Regions from separate parts of the Alteromonas sp. MmMcT2-5 genome, predicted to be linked through region 1. Evidence: predicted binding sites of a transcription regulator. Region 1 holds the regulator's gene; the other holds the start of a gene.
The links. Region 1 encodes FNR, which switches genes on or off when oxygen is low (the NO sensors DNR and NnrR bind a similar motif). Its sites were predicted from a motif close to TTGATCTAGATCAA; they were not measured.
Positions count from the first base shown of each region.

Region 2: ccoG (cytochrome c oxidase accessory protein CcoG) is a predicted target of FNR. The motif match lies at 4,260-4,273, and genes of this name have one in related genera.

Region 1 is NZ_JAKRFB010000022.1:65,772-73,389, reverse strand. It holds gene ccoO (cytochrome-c oxidase, cbb3-type subunit II) at 1-103, shown strand, start outside; gene MHN09_RS11155 (cbb3-type cytochrome c oxidase subunit 3) at 105-266, shown strand; gene ccoP (cytochrome-c oxidase, cbb3-type subunit III) at 283-1,236, shown strand; gene MHN09_RS11145 (FixH family protein) at 1,453-1,932, shown strand; gene MHN09_RS11140 (heavy metal translocating P-type ATPase) at 1,932-4,400, shown strand; gene ccoS (cbb3-type cytochrome oxidase assembly protein CcoS) at 4,402-4,632, shown strand; gene MHN09_RS11130 (sulfite exporter TauE/SafE family protein) at 4,619-5,278, shown strand; gene fnr (fumarate/nitrate reduction transcriptional regulator Fnr) at 5,324-6,061, shown strand; gene uspE (universal stress protein UspE) at 6,306-7,229, shown strand; gene ttcA (tRNA 2-thiocytidine(32) synthetase TtcA) at 7,378-7,618, shown strand, end outside.
Region 2 is NZ_JAKRFB010000010.1:41,320-48,937, forward strand. It holds gene MHN09_RS06780 (SDR family oxidoreductase) at 1-612, opposite strand, end outside; gene MHN09_RS06785 (acyl-CoA dehydrogenase family protein) at 961-2,721, shown strand; gene MHN09_RS06790 (DUF3016 domain-containing protein) at 2,816-3,361, opposite strand; gene MHN09_RS06795 (hypothetical protein) at 3,485-3,856, opposite strand; gene ccoG (cytochrome c oxidase accessory protein CcoG) at 4,337-5,767, shown strand; gene MHN09_RS06805 (serine/threonine protein kinase) at 5,764-6,747, shown strand; cobalamin riboswitch at 7,151-7,385, shown strand; gene MHN09_RS06810 (TonB-dependent receptor) at 7,475-7,618, shown strand, end outside.

The DNA.
Region 1 (7,618 bases):
TACCGACGAAGATATCGCGGGTGCGAAAGCGGCAGTACAGGGCAAAACGGAAATGCAGGCCCTTATTGCTTATCTACAATCTCTTGGCACACATTTGAAATAATATGGACCAGGGAATAGTAGGCAGCATTTTTACTGTCATCGTCTTTGTAAGCTTCATCGGTGTTGTATGGTGGGCGTTCAGCAGCCGCAACAAGAAAAAATTCGATGAAGCTGCGAACCTAGTGTTTGCAGACGAAGAAAAAGAAAAATCAAAAGAAGATTAGCAGGAGTCTCGAACTCATGAGTATGTTTTGGACAATTTGGATTTCAGTGATAACCCTAGGGTTAATCATTGGTTGCTACTTCCTTCTTCGCTGGTGCCTTTCTAACAAGACTGGCGTAGCTGAAGGTGAGTCAATGGGTCACGAATTTGATGGTATTGAGGAGTTGAACAACCAACTTCCTCGCTGGTGGACAATTATGTTCTACATGACCATCGTTTGGGGCTTTTTATACCTGGCGCTTTATCCTGGCCTAGGTGCGTATGAAGGAATTTTGGGTTGGAAGAGCTCTAACCAAAATATTCAATCGCTAGAAGAGTCAGCTCAGGCGCGTATAGACGCTAAAGAGCAAGGCTACTTAGTAGAATATGACCGTGAACTAGATTTCGCTGCCGAGAAGTTCGATCCGATCTTCGAAGCGTATGCACAAGTTCCTGTTGAAGAACTGGCTAAAGACCCAGAAGCAAATAAAGTAGGTCAGCGTTTGTTCCTACAAAATTGCTCTCAGTGTCACGGTTCTGATGCACGTGGTCAAAATGGCGGCTTCCCTAACCTAACGGACAACGACTGGTTGTACGGTGGTTCAGGTGCGAAAATCGTTGAAACTCTTACGCTTGGTCGTAAAGCAGCTATGCCAGCATGGCTAGATGCTATGGGTGAAGACGGTATCGAAAAAGTGGTTAACTACGTACTTAGTTTAAGCGGTCGCGATGTGGACCCTCAGCTTGCAGAAGCAGGTAAAGCTCGTTTCGCAGCGTGTGCGGCTTGTCACGGTATGGACGGTAAAGGTAACCAAGCACTTGGTGCACCAAATCTTACTGACAATATCTGGCTATACGGCGGCAGCCACAGAGCGGTAACAGAAACGCTTACTTACGGTCGTAACGGTGTAATGCCTTCATTCAAGAAAACCTTGGGTGATGACAAAATTCACGTTGTTGCAGCGTATGTATACAGCCTTTCAAATGATTAATGATTTAAATCATTAAATATCTTAAAAAGCCTCGTTACTACGGGGCTTTTTTTATGAGAAAATACAGCGGTATAGAGAGTGCCATGCGAACATTCTTTGTACACTTTTAACATGTCTCGCCAACACTATATTTATCATTATTTGCCGACTTTACGTGTAGTTGGGGAAGTAAAAATAAATATGTTGTTAGTGAAGTAAATACGAGAAAAGATTTCGATGAATAGACCCTGGTATAAAGAGTTCTGGCCCTGGTTTTTAATTGCCGTTCCTATCATTACCCTCATCATGGGTGGCGTGTTATTAAACCTTGCTATTTCTACCGAAGATAGCTTGGTGGTAGACGACTACTACAAAGAAGGAAAAGCAATTAATGCCCGTCTGGACAAAGAAGCCATAGCCCGCCGCATGAATATCACCACTGATTTAACCATTGAAGATGGAAGCATAGCGCTGCAATTTCATTCGGGGATTCCTCAAGAAGGTAACGCGGTTAAATTAAGTTTCTATCACGTAACACTAGAAGAGCGCGATGTTAGCGTTTTATTGAGTCGCGACGCTAACGGTATTTATCGCGGCTTTATTGAAGAAAACCTTGACGGTAAATGGCGCATATCGCTGACGCCGATTGATGATAGCTGGAAAATTCAAAACACGGTCTATCTGCCCCACACTGGCAAAATGAAATTTAATCCATAATGACGAAGCACGACTGTTACCATTGCGGCTTGCCTATAGCGAGTCCAGACAATGGGAAATTTACTACTGTCATTTTAGGGCAACAACGAGACATGTGTTGCCCTGGCTGCTTAGCGGTAGCTGAAGCGATCGTTAACAACGGCCTTGAAGACTATTACCAGTTTAGAACCGAACCGGCGCAAAAATCTGACGACAGTATTTTAGAAACGTTAGATAAGCTAAAAGTCTATGACGACCCTTCCCTTCAAGAAGAGTTCGTGTTTGAAGAAGGTCAGGACAAACAGATTCAGTTGACCCTTGAAGGTATTACATGCGCTGCGTGTGGCTGGCTTATCGAAAAGCAGTTGTCAAAAGTTGAAGGAATAAAGCAAGTCGCGGTGAATGTACAAGAGCGCCGCGCTTTAGTCACTTGGTCACCGTTTCAAATTAAGCTTAGCCAAATTCTATCTACGCTAAAACGCATTGGTTATGTTGGGTCACCATTTCACCCCGACGAACACGAAGCCAGTTATAAACGCGAACAGAAGACCTTTCTAAAAAAGCTTGGCCTAGCAGGCATTATGACCATGCAGGTTATGATGCTGATGACTGGGCTTTATTTTGATTGGTTCGGCGCCATTGAGTTAGAGACCCGCCAATATTTTTATTGGGTTGCCCTTACGCTTACTACACCAGTGGTGCTGTATTCAGGCAGCACCTTTTATGTGGGCGCCGCTAAAGCGCTAAGCGCCAAAACGGTTAATATGGACGTACCCGTTACGCTCGCCATATTCGGTACTTACATTGCTGGAATTCGCTCTACAGTATTAGAGCAAGGTGAAGTGTATTTCGAATCCATCTGTATGTTTATTTTTCTGCTGTTACTTAGCCGATTCTTAGAACATCGCAGTCGTCATCGCGCCGCACAGATCTCTGCCAATATGATGCAGTATGTGCCCGTATCAGCGACCAAACTAAATCCAGATGGCAGCCTAACCGAGTGTCTGGCTAAGCAGCTAAAAATTGATGACGTAGTACTGGTGAAGCCTGGTGAAACAGTCCCCATTGATGGGGTGGTAACCGACGGCAACGCGGCGGTTGACGAATCTATGCTTACCGGTGAATTTAACCCCGTGCGTAAGTCGAACAGTAGCCCGGTATACGGCGGCACGGTTTGTCAAGATGGTACGCTAACCATTACGGTTACGCAGACCCTTAAAAATGCGCTGGTAAATCAAATTGTAAGGCTGCAAGCAAGTGCCATGGCGAGTAAACCTAAAGCAGCGCAGATAGCCGATAATTTTTCTCGCTATTTCGTTACCGCGGTATTGCTGATTTCGGCGTTAACCTATGGCTTTTGGGCGTATCAGGGTAGCGACGAGGCATTTTGGATCACCATATCGGTGCTGGTTGCAACCTGCCCTTGCGCACTAGGGTTGGCTACGCCATCAGCGTTAACTTGCGCTATGGCAAAGTTAAACCGACAAGGTATTTTACTAAAACGGGCCGATGCGCTAGAACAAATTACTGACATTGACACCATCGCTTTAGACAAAACCGGCACGCTCACAAAAGGCAAATTTACTATTTCAAATGCCTGGTACGCTGACGGTGTGGATAGCAATAGTGCGCTATCAATTGCGCGCGCTTTGGAGTCACGCTCTGAACATCCGATTGCCAAAGCCTTTAGCGACGGTATAGCCTTTAGCGACGGTATAGCCTTTAGCGAGAATTCTGCCTCTAGCGGCAGTGCTAACGTTATCGATAGCACTGTACACAAAGTGACTAATTTTACCGTTACGCCAGGAGGTGGTATCAGCGGTGAGATCAATGACACGTTGTTTTCTATGGGATCTGCAGCATTCAGCGTTCACGAATCACAGCTAAAACTCATTGAAGCTTTCCCTTCAGCTAACGTGTTTCTCACGGTTAAGGGGCGTATTATGGCGGCGTATGAAGTAAAGGATTCACTGAGAGAAGATACGCAAGAAACTCTCGATATATTAGCTGCAAGCCATATTCTCGCCGTTTTAAGTGGTGATACACAGCAAAACGTTAATGCGCTTACCGCACCATTGCCAATTTCGACCGCTAAAGGTGGCCTAACACCTGAGCAAAAGTACGAAGCCGTTCAAGCTATGCAGCAATCTGGCGCGAAAGTGATGATGATGGGTGACGGTATTAACGACGCTCCAGTTCTTGCCAGCGCTGATGTGGCAATTGCAGTGGGTAATGCCACAGACGTGGCTAAAACTGCGGCCGACGTGATACTGCTTGGCGATCAGCTGCTTTCTGTACCAGAACTTATTCGAACTGCGCACCAAGTGAAGCAAAAAATAAGGCAAAATATTGGCTGGTCGGTAGGTTACAACGTTTTGATCTTACCTTTCGCCGTATCAGGCCTACTTTCACCGTGGATGGCTGTTGTTGGTATGTCGTTAAGCAGTATCATTGTGGTCACAAACTCAACGCGACTTTTGAGCAAATAGCATGAGTATTATTTACGTATTAATTCCAATCGCCATCATCATTGTTGCCGTCGCCATCGTGATATTCTTTTGGGCGGTGAAAACCAATCAATTTGAAGATTTAGATCGCCAAGGGTATAGCATATTGTTTGACGATGATCTTCCGCCAGAAGAAAAAAAGCTAGCTGAGCAACGCAAGCAACTTCAAGACAGTAAAGTAGACAAAAGCCAAGCGCCACATGGAAGGGATTAACTACTTCTCTGCCTTTCTTATCGGCTTAGCCGGTGGAGTTCACTGTGTGGGAATGTGCGGTGGAATTGTCGCTGCGCTAAGGATGGTATCGCCTAAAGGCGCTTCAGCACTACCCTATACCCTTGCCTATAACATGGGACGTATAGTGAGCTACACCATCGCCGGAGCAATAACCGGGGCACTTGGAAAAATTGCAGCAGATTATATACCTCTTGCCAACTATGCCCTTTCCCTACTTAGCGGAATCATGTTGCTTCTACTGGCGTGTTATTTGGGTAAGTGGTGGACTGGCTTAACAGTGCTGGAAAATGCGGGTAAAGGCCTATTTTCCAAAGTCCAGCCGCTTTCAAAACGCTTTTTGCCCTTTAAGACCCCTTTAAGTGCGTTGCCTTATGGTTTTATTTGGGGTTGGCTTCCTTGCGGTTTGGTGTATTCCACACTTACCTGGTCTCTCGCGGCGGGTAACGCGCTAGAAGGCGCTGCTATTATGTTCTTCTTCGGTTTGGGTACATTACCCACCTTGCTCGCTGCAAGCGCTGGTAGCCAATATATTGTTCGAAGTTTTCAACATAACCATTTTAGACAAATTATTGCAGTAATAATGGCAATATATGCAGCTTATCTTATTCATGGCGCAATCGTTTAAAAATGGGTGTATTATTGTCGGGTATTCTTTTAGAGAGCGTGCATTATGAGCAAAGGAAGCCAATTTTCTATTCACTGTCAAAACTGTAGTTTCAGTCACCTGTGTTTACCGGTGGCGTTAAACAAAACAGAAATCGAGTCTCTTGACGATATTATTGAACGCAAGAAGCCGCTTCATAAAGGTGACACGCTGATTCAAACTGGTGATAAATTCCGTTCTCTATTTGCAGTGAGAACCGGTTCATTCAAATCATTTGTGACTAATACCGAAGGTGAAGAACAGATTACCGGCTTCCACTTTCCTGGTGATATTATCGGTTTCGATGCATTAAGAGAGAACAAACACCAAAGCTATACTTCTGCGTTAGAAACTGCCATGGTGTGTGAGCTTCCCTACGAGACCCTCGACGAAATGTCAGTGCAATTTCCAAAGCTGCGCCACCAGATCATGAGCTTCATGAGCGCTGAAATAAAACAAGATCACGACATGATCATGCTTTTAAACAAGCGTACCGCAGAAGAGCGCTTACTGTATTTTATCTCACACCTGTCGCAACGCTTTGAAGAGCGTGGCTTTTCCCATAGAGAATTCCACTTAACCATGACGCGCAACGAAATTGGAAACTATTTAGGATTAACGATTGAAACGATTAGTCGTCTGTTAAGCCGTTTTCAAAAAGACAACATCATAAAAGTAGACGGCAAGCTTATTACTATTTTGGATTTCGATAGGCTAAACACCAAACTAGCGGCGCTTAACGGCCCTAGCGTTGTCTGCGGTTAGTCCTTTTTAAGTGTTAAATAAGGCGCGCACTAAGCGCGCTTTTTTGTAACCTGTGTTAGCCACCTATCTACCCTTTCAGCGCCACGCCGGTTGCTCCATATTCAATTAGGTAGGTTCACTCATGGTCGCCTCGTAAAATTCTTGATCTAAAACAACTTACGTTTTTCCCAATGTCGTTTATAGTTAGTATTAGAAAGCTTCGATTTCGACAGCCGCTACTAAGTTTCGTAGTTAGGGGGACGTTATGATTGAGTGTAAACGAATTCTGGCCGTGGTAGATGCCGAGCGCGATAACCAACCTGCACTAAGCCGAGCTTATGAACTCGCTTCAAAAACAGGCGCTTCAGTTACCGCAATGATGGTGGTATACGACTTATCTTATGATATGACGACCATGCTTAGCCCGGATGAGCGCGAGTCAATGCGCGATGCAGTTACAAAGGAGCATGCAAAATGGCTTGCCACCCACTTAAGAGAACAAGGATTCACTGAAACTGATATCGTTGTAGAATGGAATAATCGTGCGTATGAGTCGATCATTTACTACACCCTAAACAATCAGATAGATTTAGTGGTAAAGGCAACCAAAAAGCACGACGATCTTGCTTCTGTTATTTTCACCCCCACCGACTGGCATTTAATGCGTAAATGCCCTCGCCCAGTATTGCTCGTTAAAGAGCACGACTGGCCAGAAGGAGGAGAGATTATTGCTGCAGTAAACGTAGGCAGTGAAGACGATGAGCATGCCGCACTTAACGATAAGCTCACCCTCATTGCTAACGACTACGCCTCTTTATTGAAAGGGAGCGTAAATTTGGTCAACAGTTACCCTTCTACACCACTTAATATCGCCATAGAAGTACCTGAGTTCGACCCCGATACCTATCACGACGCGGTAAAAAATCATCATTTAAAAGAAATGCGTAGTCACGCGTTAAAGTACGGTATTCCTGAAAACAAATGCGTAGTAAGAGAAGGCCTTCCGGAAAAAGTTATCCCGCAAGTGGCAAAAAGACTGGATGCAGAGCTGGTTGTTATTGGTACCGTTGGCCGTGTGGGCATTTCAGCGGCCCTAATTGGTAACACTGCAGAACACGTGATCGACGAACTCAATTGCGATGTGCTTGCTATTAAGCCAGATGGATTTGTGTCGCCGTTGTCGGTGTAGTCTTTTTATCAGTACTACATAGCCCGTGTTTGCCGTTACTTAGCGGCCAACGCGGTATGTCACCAACAAATTTAACTTCACAAGCATGGTCTCGAAAAGCCGCTTTAATGTATAATGGTGGCTTTATCACAAACCAAGCTAGTTAATTATGAGTTTAGGCACAAACAGTGCTGACGCGTCGCCATTAAATGCTGCGCAAAGTAAGCAAAAGTACAACTTCAACAAACTTCAGAAACGACTTCGCCGCAATGTGGGTAAAGCCATTGGCGATTTCGGTATGATTGAAAACAACGACAAAGTAATGGTGTGTTTATCTGGCGGTAAAGACAGCTACACCATGCTAGATATTTTATTGTTTTTAAAGAAGATTGCGCCTATTCATTTTGATA
Region 2 (7,618 bases), on a different contig from region 1:
ATATTTATCAATGGCGTTATGAAATAGAGGTGTTTCGATGGTACCCGGGCAGACCGCGTTAACGCGGATATTATAGGGTGCGTAGTCAAGCGCGGTGGTTTTCGCCATAGACGCCAACGCACCTTTGCTGACACCGTAGGCGAACGAATTGCGCTTTCCTATAAAGGACTGATCTGAGCCCATCACCACAATCGCGCCGCTGCCCTGCTCTTTCATGGTTGGCAGGCAAGACTTAATCGCGCCATACGCTCCTTTTACGTTCAAGTTTAGTACCTTATCAAGCAGCGCTTCATCAGTGTCTTCAATGGTTGCTGAAACATGTATACCGGCATTACATACCAATGCGTCTATGCGTTGATAAGAACTAATAACCTCATTCACCGCGGCTTCAATATTACGCACAACACTTACATCACACGGCTTCCAGATAGCATTAAGTAACGCTTGCTCAAAGTCTCTGATATCTAAATTAATGACTTGATAACCGTTTTGACTAAACAGCTTGCATACCGCAAAACCGATACCCAAGCTTCCCCCCGTTACAATGCAAACCGGGCTCTGCGCATCATCACTGCTATATTTAAGGTTTTTCTTCGCGCTTTCTGAATTCATGTTTTTATGTACCGTGTTGCTTGTGCGTATGTGAACGGGTTATTTCAATGTAGGCTAAGCATGCCAGTGAAAATTTGGATTGCAAGCGAGCTTACTACTTGAGTTCACTTTTCTATATTAACACCAATGCGTCAGACATCATCACCAGAGCCTGTGTGACCTTTGCTGCGCATTAAAAGTCAACGAATCTTGGTAAACCTATGTGTTTCTCTCATATCAGTCCGCATAGATCATTACCCACATCATCCAAATTTATTATTAACTTTCCTTTAACGGACTATTCGGACTACGCTTTTTGTGACTATAATAGACAAAATTAAAACACTTGTTTGAAAAAAGGAGTCATCCATGCCTCTGTACCACGCCCCTACGACTGATTTTCAGTTCTTGTTAAAAGACTGGCTTGGACTTGATGCTCACTACGAAAAGCTCGGTATCAGCGACTTTGATAGCGAACTTGCCAACGAAATTATTGCACAGGGTGCAAAGTTTGCTTTGGATGTGGTTGCCCCTCTTAACCGTGAAGGCGATGAAGAAGGCTGTACGCTAAAAGACGGCAGCATTACCACGCCTAAAGGCTTCGCTGATGCCTATCAGGAATATGTTGCTAACGGCTGGAATGCAATGCTAGGTACTGCCGAGTACGACGGGCAGGACTTGCCGTACACCATGGCTGTGCCTGTTCACGAAATGCTAAACGCGGCGAACTTAAGCTGGCGTTTAACCACCATGCTTACTGAAAGCGCAACACTTGCGGTTACTAAACACGCCAGTAAAGAATTAAAAGATATCTACCTTGCTAAGCTAATCAGCGGTGAGTGGACAGGTACCATGAACCTGACCGAACCTCATGCAGGAACAGATTTGAGCTTGCTTAGTACCAAAGCAGAGCCACAAGGCGACGGCAGCTATAAAGTCACCGGTAATAAGATCTTTATTACCGCAGGTGATCACGATTGGAGTTCGAACGTTATTCACCTTGTTCTAGCTCGTCTACCTGACGCCCCTAAAGGCGTTAAAGGCATCAGCTTATTCTTAGTGCCCAAGTTCTTTCCAGATGCCAGCAATGAGCCTGGTGAGGCGAACAGCTTGTCAGTGGGAAGCATCGAACACAAAATGGGGATCAAAGCGAGCCCGACTTGTGTGATGAATTTTGACGGTGCAACGGGTTACCTTGTAGGTGAAGAAAACCAAGGGCTGGCATGCATGTTCACCATGATGAACGATGCACGCTTCCAAGTAGGTCTGCAAGGTTTAGGGGCGGCAGAAGCCTCTTACCAAGGCGCGCTGACCTATGCCCGCGAGCGCGTTCAGTCTCGCGCACCTCAGGGTATTCAAAATCCAGAAGGCAAAGCAGACCCAATCGTCTTTCAACCTGACGTAGCGCGTATGTTACTTACGCAGAAATCACTGATTGAAGGCTGCCGTGCACTTTCACTTTTCTATGCCAAGTTTATGGACGTTGAGAAGCTTGGTGAAGGTCAAGAAAAAGAAGATGCCGACAAGATACTTCAGTTTTTAACTCCAATCTGCAAAGCTTTTATGACGGATATGGGCCTTGAGACCACCAGCCTAGGTGTACAAGTATTTGGTGGTCACGGCTTTATTCGTGAATGGGGTATGGAACAACTTATGCGCGACGTGCGCATTGCTATGTTATATGAAGGCACCAACGGTATTCAGGCGCTAGACCTTATTGGTCGTAAGCTTACCCGAGATGGCGGTCAAATGATGGAAGCGACCTATAATGCGTTTAACGCTTTAGTTAGCGACATTCAAGACAGTGAGGCGAAGGGTCTGGCTCAAGGAATTCTTGATGACTGGCGTGCATCTTCAGCCGATTGCTTAGGTATGGATGCAACCACTGCTGCGGCAGCTGCCTGTGATTATTTGGCGTACAGCGCCTATTCACTGATTGGGGTACTGTGGTATAGCATGGCTGACAAAGCGCAGGCATCAGGTAATGCGGTACTTGCAGCGTCTAAGATGAAGACACGTGACTTCTATATGGAACGTATCTTGGTACGTCGCGATGCGCACAAAGCCGCTTATAAAGCTGGCCCTGAAAGCACCCTTGCAATATCAGGTAATGAGTTTGATTATCTGTAGGCAGCTTATATTGCTATAGCCCGTGAAATATGGGCTATGAATGCAAAAAAGGTCACTATATGTGACCTTTTTTATTATGACTTGAACGAAACTATTAGTCGTTCGCTGCTACTTGGGTTGAAAAGGTATCTGAAAACCAATCGTTAAGCATCGCTTTTTCATAAGAAAGCGATTCCGTGCGATTGCGACGAATATTCGACTCCATAAAATCCATATCTTTAAGTTTCACATCTTCACCACTTAAAATGACCTGACCGTCGGCATTAGCCAACGAGTAGCTAAATGTCATTCTAGGAATATCAACGCGCTTAATGATACGGACGTCGCTACCGGCGCCGTTACCGAAACCGACAAACTGGCTTGGCCAAACTTGGCCAGCTAAATCAACATTTGTTACTGTCATTGACAGCACTTGCGACTCAGGTAAATCACTGGCCAAATCTACAATATGTTCTTCAAGCTCTTGTAGCGTTCGTTCGCGGAACCGTTTACGAGATTCATTGGTTGGTCTTACATCGCTATAAGACTCAGGTTCTTCCCACGTTATCTTCACCTCAGCGGCTTGAGTGGGAGCAAAGACGGTAAGGAGTCCCACCGCTGTGGCGCAGCTTAAACAAGAAAAAGTACGTAATTTATTCACTTTTATGCTCCTAAATTCAGTCGTTTAAACTATGAGTTAGCAAGACATTTAGAGAAAGCTTAGCATGCAGCAATTGTCGGCTTTTATATCAGCTTTATATTTAACCAGCCTTGTTAAAATTGGCTAGTCTCGCTTTGCTACTTGCATAACTGACGACTGTTTAATGATTAGGCATAGTTGAACGCGTTTAGTTCCCGTAAAGTTGGGGTTTATATCGTCCTTTTCACAATAGGTGTGATAAAAACGTTTAACGCTTGCGCTATCAGCGGTGATTTGCTGAACATATGTTTGCTGGTAAGGCTTTAAGGGACTCAGCTGGATACTAATTTTATCTTGTAAACTACGCAGTTCTTCTCGCTCCGGTAAGGTGGCAATTGAAACTAGCCATTCAGAAAGCGAGTTCTGGATATCTTCAAAGAGATACTGAACAAAAGGAGACCGCAGCACAATTACCAAAACAATAATTTCAGCAGCGATGATAAAGAACCTTAACATGACTTCTCAGCTAACTTTGACAGACGTTTACTACAAATAGCGCCAATTTTTTAGCACCTTTCTCACTATGTGCTCAACTACACTTTGCCAATTTACATTTTCACAATGCTCACTGTACACGATTCAAACAGTAATTGACCACATTATTATCGACGATAATAGGGTCATATCGGTTTACCTGTAAATACAGTAAACTATACTCATGTATAGTAGGTAACGCCTAATCGTCAATGTTGGGTATCAAATGGCATCTGGCCGTTATATTAATCCTCATTATTCACGTAGCTGTATTTAACTATTTATAAAGTTACATAGACTGAGGAAATCAAGATAAAAAACGACTTATGTTCTGAAGTTTCAGTATTGACTGAAACTTTAAAAAGATACACCATACGCTGCATTATTGATCTACATTAAATATGACGTTTTGAACGCAGTTTTACTGCACAGGCAGTTCGTTACGTCACATAAGGTTAAGCTATGAATGAACAAATACCGGTAAAGACCGTTACACCGGTAAAAGTACATAAACCCAAAGGTAGACCTGAGGGTAAACGCCACGACTCTCGTAGCCGTATCTATGTGCGGGCTGTACAAGGCCCTTTAGAGACGTTTAGACGCATGTTTGGCCTTTTCTTTTTGGGCCTCTTTGCCATCATTCCATGGATTCAGTATAACGGGCATCAAGCCGTGCTACTCGATATTGGTGAGCAGCGATTTACTATATTCTCACTAACCTTGTGGCCTCAAGATCTCACTTTACTGGCCTACATATTTATTGTTTCCGCCTTTGCTCTGTTCTTCGTCACCACTTTCGCTGGTCGAGTGTGGTGTGGATTTATGTGTCCTCAAACAACGTGGGTATATATTTATACGTGGTTCGAAGAGAAATTCGAAGGCCCGCGCAACAAGCGTATAGCGCTGGATGCACGCAAAATGGATGCAGATAAATTTTTGCGTAAAACAGCTAAGCACACCGCTTGGGTATTGGTAGCGCTGTTAACGTCTTTAACCTTCGTTGGCTATTTTACGCCAGTTGATGAACTGTTTATCGATTTTGTGACATTTAACACCAGCTTCTGGGCAGGTTTATCGGTTATTTTCTTTGCCGTATGTACCTACGGAAACGCTGGCTACATGCGCGAAATCATGTGCACGCACATATGCCCGTATGCGCGTTTTCAGTCTGCCATGTTCGACAAAGACACGTTTACTGTATCGTACGATGCAAAGCGTGGAGAGCAACGCGGCCCGCGACCACGCAAACTTAGTCACGAGCAAGTAAAGGAAAAAGGGTTAGGCGACTGTATAGACTGTAACCTGTGTGTTCAGGTATGCCCAACCGGTATCGATATTCGAAATGGCTTACAATACGAATGCATCAACTGCGGCGCCTGTGTTGATGCGTGTAACGGTGTTATGGATAAAATGGGTTATCCTAAAGGCCTGATCAGCTTTACCTCGGAAGAAGAACTAGCTGGCGGTAAGACTCACATTTTACGTCCAAAGTTAATTGGTTACTTTGTGGTTTTAGTGGTGATGACAGGCTTGTTGTTTGCCAATATTTGGATGCGCAGCCCCACCGAAGTTGACATTATCCGCGACAGAAACTCGCTATACCGCGAAACGAATGAGGGACTAATTGAGAACGTTTATACAATAAAAGTACTTAACAAAACACAGCAAACCCAAACCTACTCTATTGCTGTAAAAGGTTTGCCTGACTATAAGTACATTGGTGAGCAAACTGTAACAGTTGAAGGCGGTGCGGTGTATAGCACGCCAATTTCAGTTGCAACTGACGCCTATAATCTGGAAGATACGGTTACCGATATTTTTATCAGTGTAACCACCACTATTGATGGGGAAACGGTTACTGTTGATGAGCCAACAAAGTTCCTTTATCGATGACAGATTTTTCATTCTCTGGCCTCAGCCCAGACACCATATTAGATGCCCTGGAAAGTCAGGGCATTTTTCTTCAAAGCGGTTTGCTAGCACTAAATAGTTATGAAAACCGCGTCTATCAGTTTTTGGCTGAAGACGGTCAGCGCTATGTAGCAAAATTCTATCGCCCAGGTCGATGGACCGACGCTCAAATTCTTGAAGAACACGCGTTTGCTGCAGAGCTAATCGAAAACGAAATTCCATTGGCTGCGCCCATTTCTCTCAATGGCAGCACGCTGCATCATCACACCGTGGCCGAAACTGACTATCGATTTGCGTTATTTCCTTCGGTAGGCGGCAGGCAATTCGAAAATGACAACCTTGATCAACTCGAATGGATGGGGCGTTTCATTGGCCGTATTCACCGCGTGGCCCATGCTAAAGGGTTTGCACATCGTCCCTCGATTGATATTGAAAGTTACCTCGGTGAACCGAAGCAGGTGCTTACGCAAAGCACACTGCTGCCAGAGCATCTAAAGACAGCATTTTTTGCCATACTTAACCCCGTGATTGACGCCACGAAAAAAGCGTATAACCCAACATCTAGTATTCGGCTTCACGGTGACTGCCACCCAGGCAATATACTGTGGCGCGATGGCCCTACTTTTGTTGATCTTGATGATTGCCGCATGGGCCCTGCTATCCAAGATTTGTGGATGATGCTAAGCGGCGACCGCCAACAACAACTATTGCAGCTCGATACTTTGGTTGAAGCATACGAGGAGTTTCACCCGTTTGACACTGCACAGTTGCCACTTATTGAGCCCCTCCGCGCTATGCGAATGGTGCATTACATGGCATGGCTTTCACGACGCTGGGAAGACCCTGCTTTTCCGCGGGCATTTCCTTGGTTTGCTGAAGGTAAATATTGGGAAGGCCAAATACTTGCTTTGAAAGAACAGCTATCGGCCCTTCAAGAGCCTCCACTGAAATTAGGATATTGAGCCAGCCCCTTTACTGCTGAAAAAACGCTTTTTCCATGACCGTTGCCGATAATCTTATGGCGGTTACGAAAAAGCGTAAGGTATAAGAAACCGTATTCGCTATCACTTTTTAACTTAGATATAATCGACAGTGTGTAGGTGCTCTTGTCTAGCTCCGTATTATACCAGTCCGCATAGATAATTACCCACTCAGCGAGAGTTAAAATGTTCGTAATCGCGGCGTGTTACCGTAGGTATAGTGGTTCTACATCAAGGTAACACAACAAAGAGTACGAACATTTTAAACTCGCCCTTCGGGAAGGTCTGGCAAGCTTCCTAGCTGCATTCTGGGAATTTGAAAGGGAACAGCCATTCCTGCATTCCCACGCTTTGCTATGAAGCTTGCCAGCGCCTTCTGAGTGGGCAATGATCTATGCGGATTGGTATTAACTACGGCGACAAGGGTTAAACGGGAAATCAGTGAAAAACTGATGCTGCCCCCGCAACGGTAAACTCAACGCGTTGTCGTTTTCTTTTCATACGCCACTGTCTTTTATGCGTTAGGTATTTAACGCCATTAGATGGGAAGGCAAAAGAGCTATTACATTTTTAGTAATGGTGAGTAAGCCCGGATACCGGCCTGTACTTCATGGTGTCGTTTGCTTGCTCACATCCATAATTAAGCAAAAACGTGCACTTTCCCTAATCATGTGCTCGGGTGGAGCGCATCAAAGACAACATAAAAACCATGCGTACACATTTTACTAAAGCAGCCCTTAGCGCTGCAGTTATTTCGTGCTTAAGCACACCTGCCTTTGCTCAAACTTATGACCAAGATATTGAAACCTTAACAGTAACAGGCACGCGTTTGCCTATTTCGTTAACCAAACTT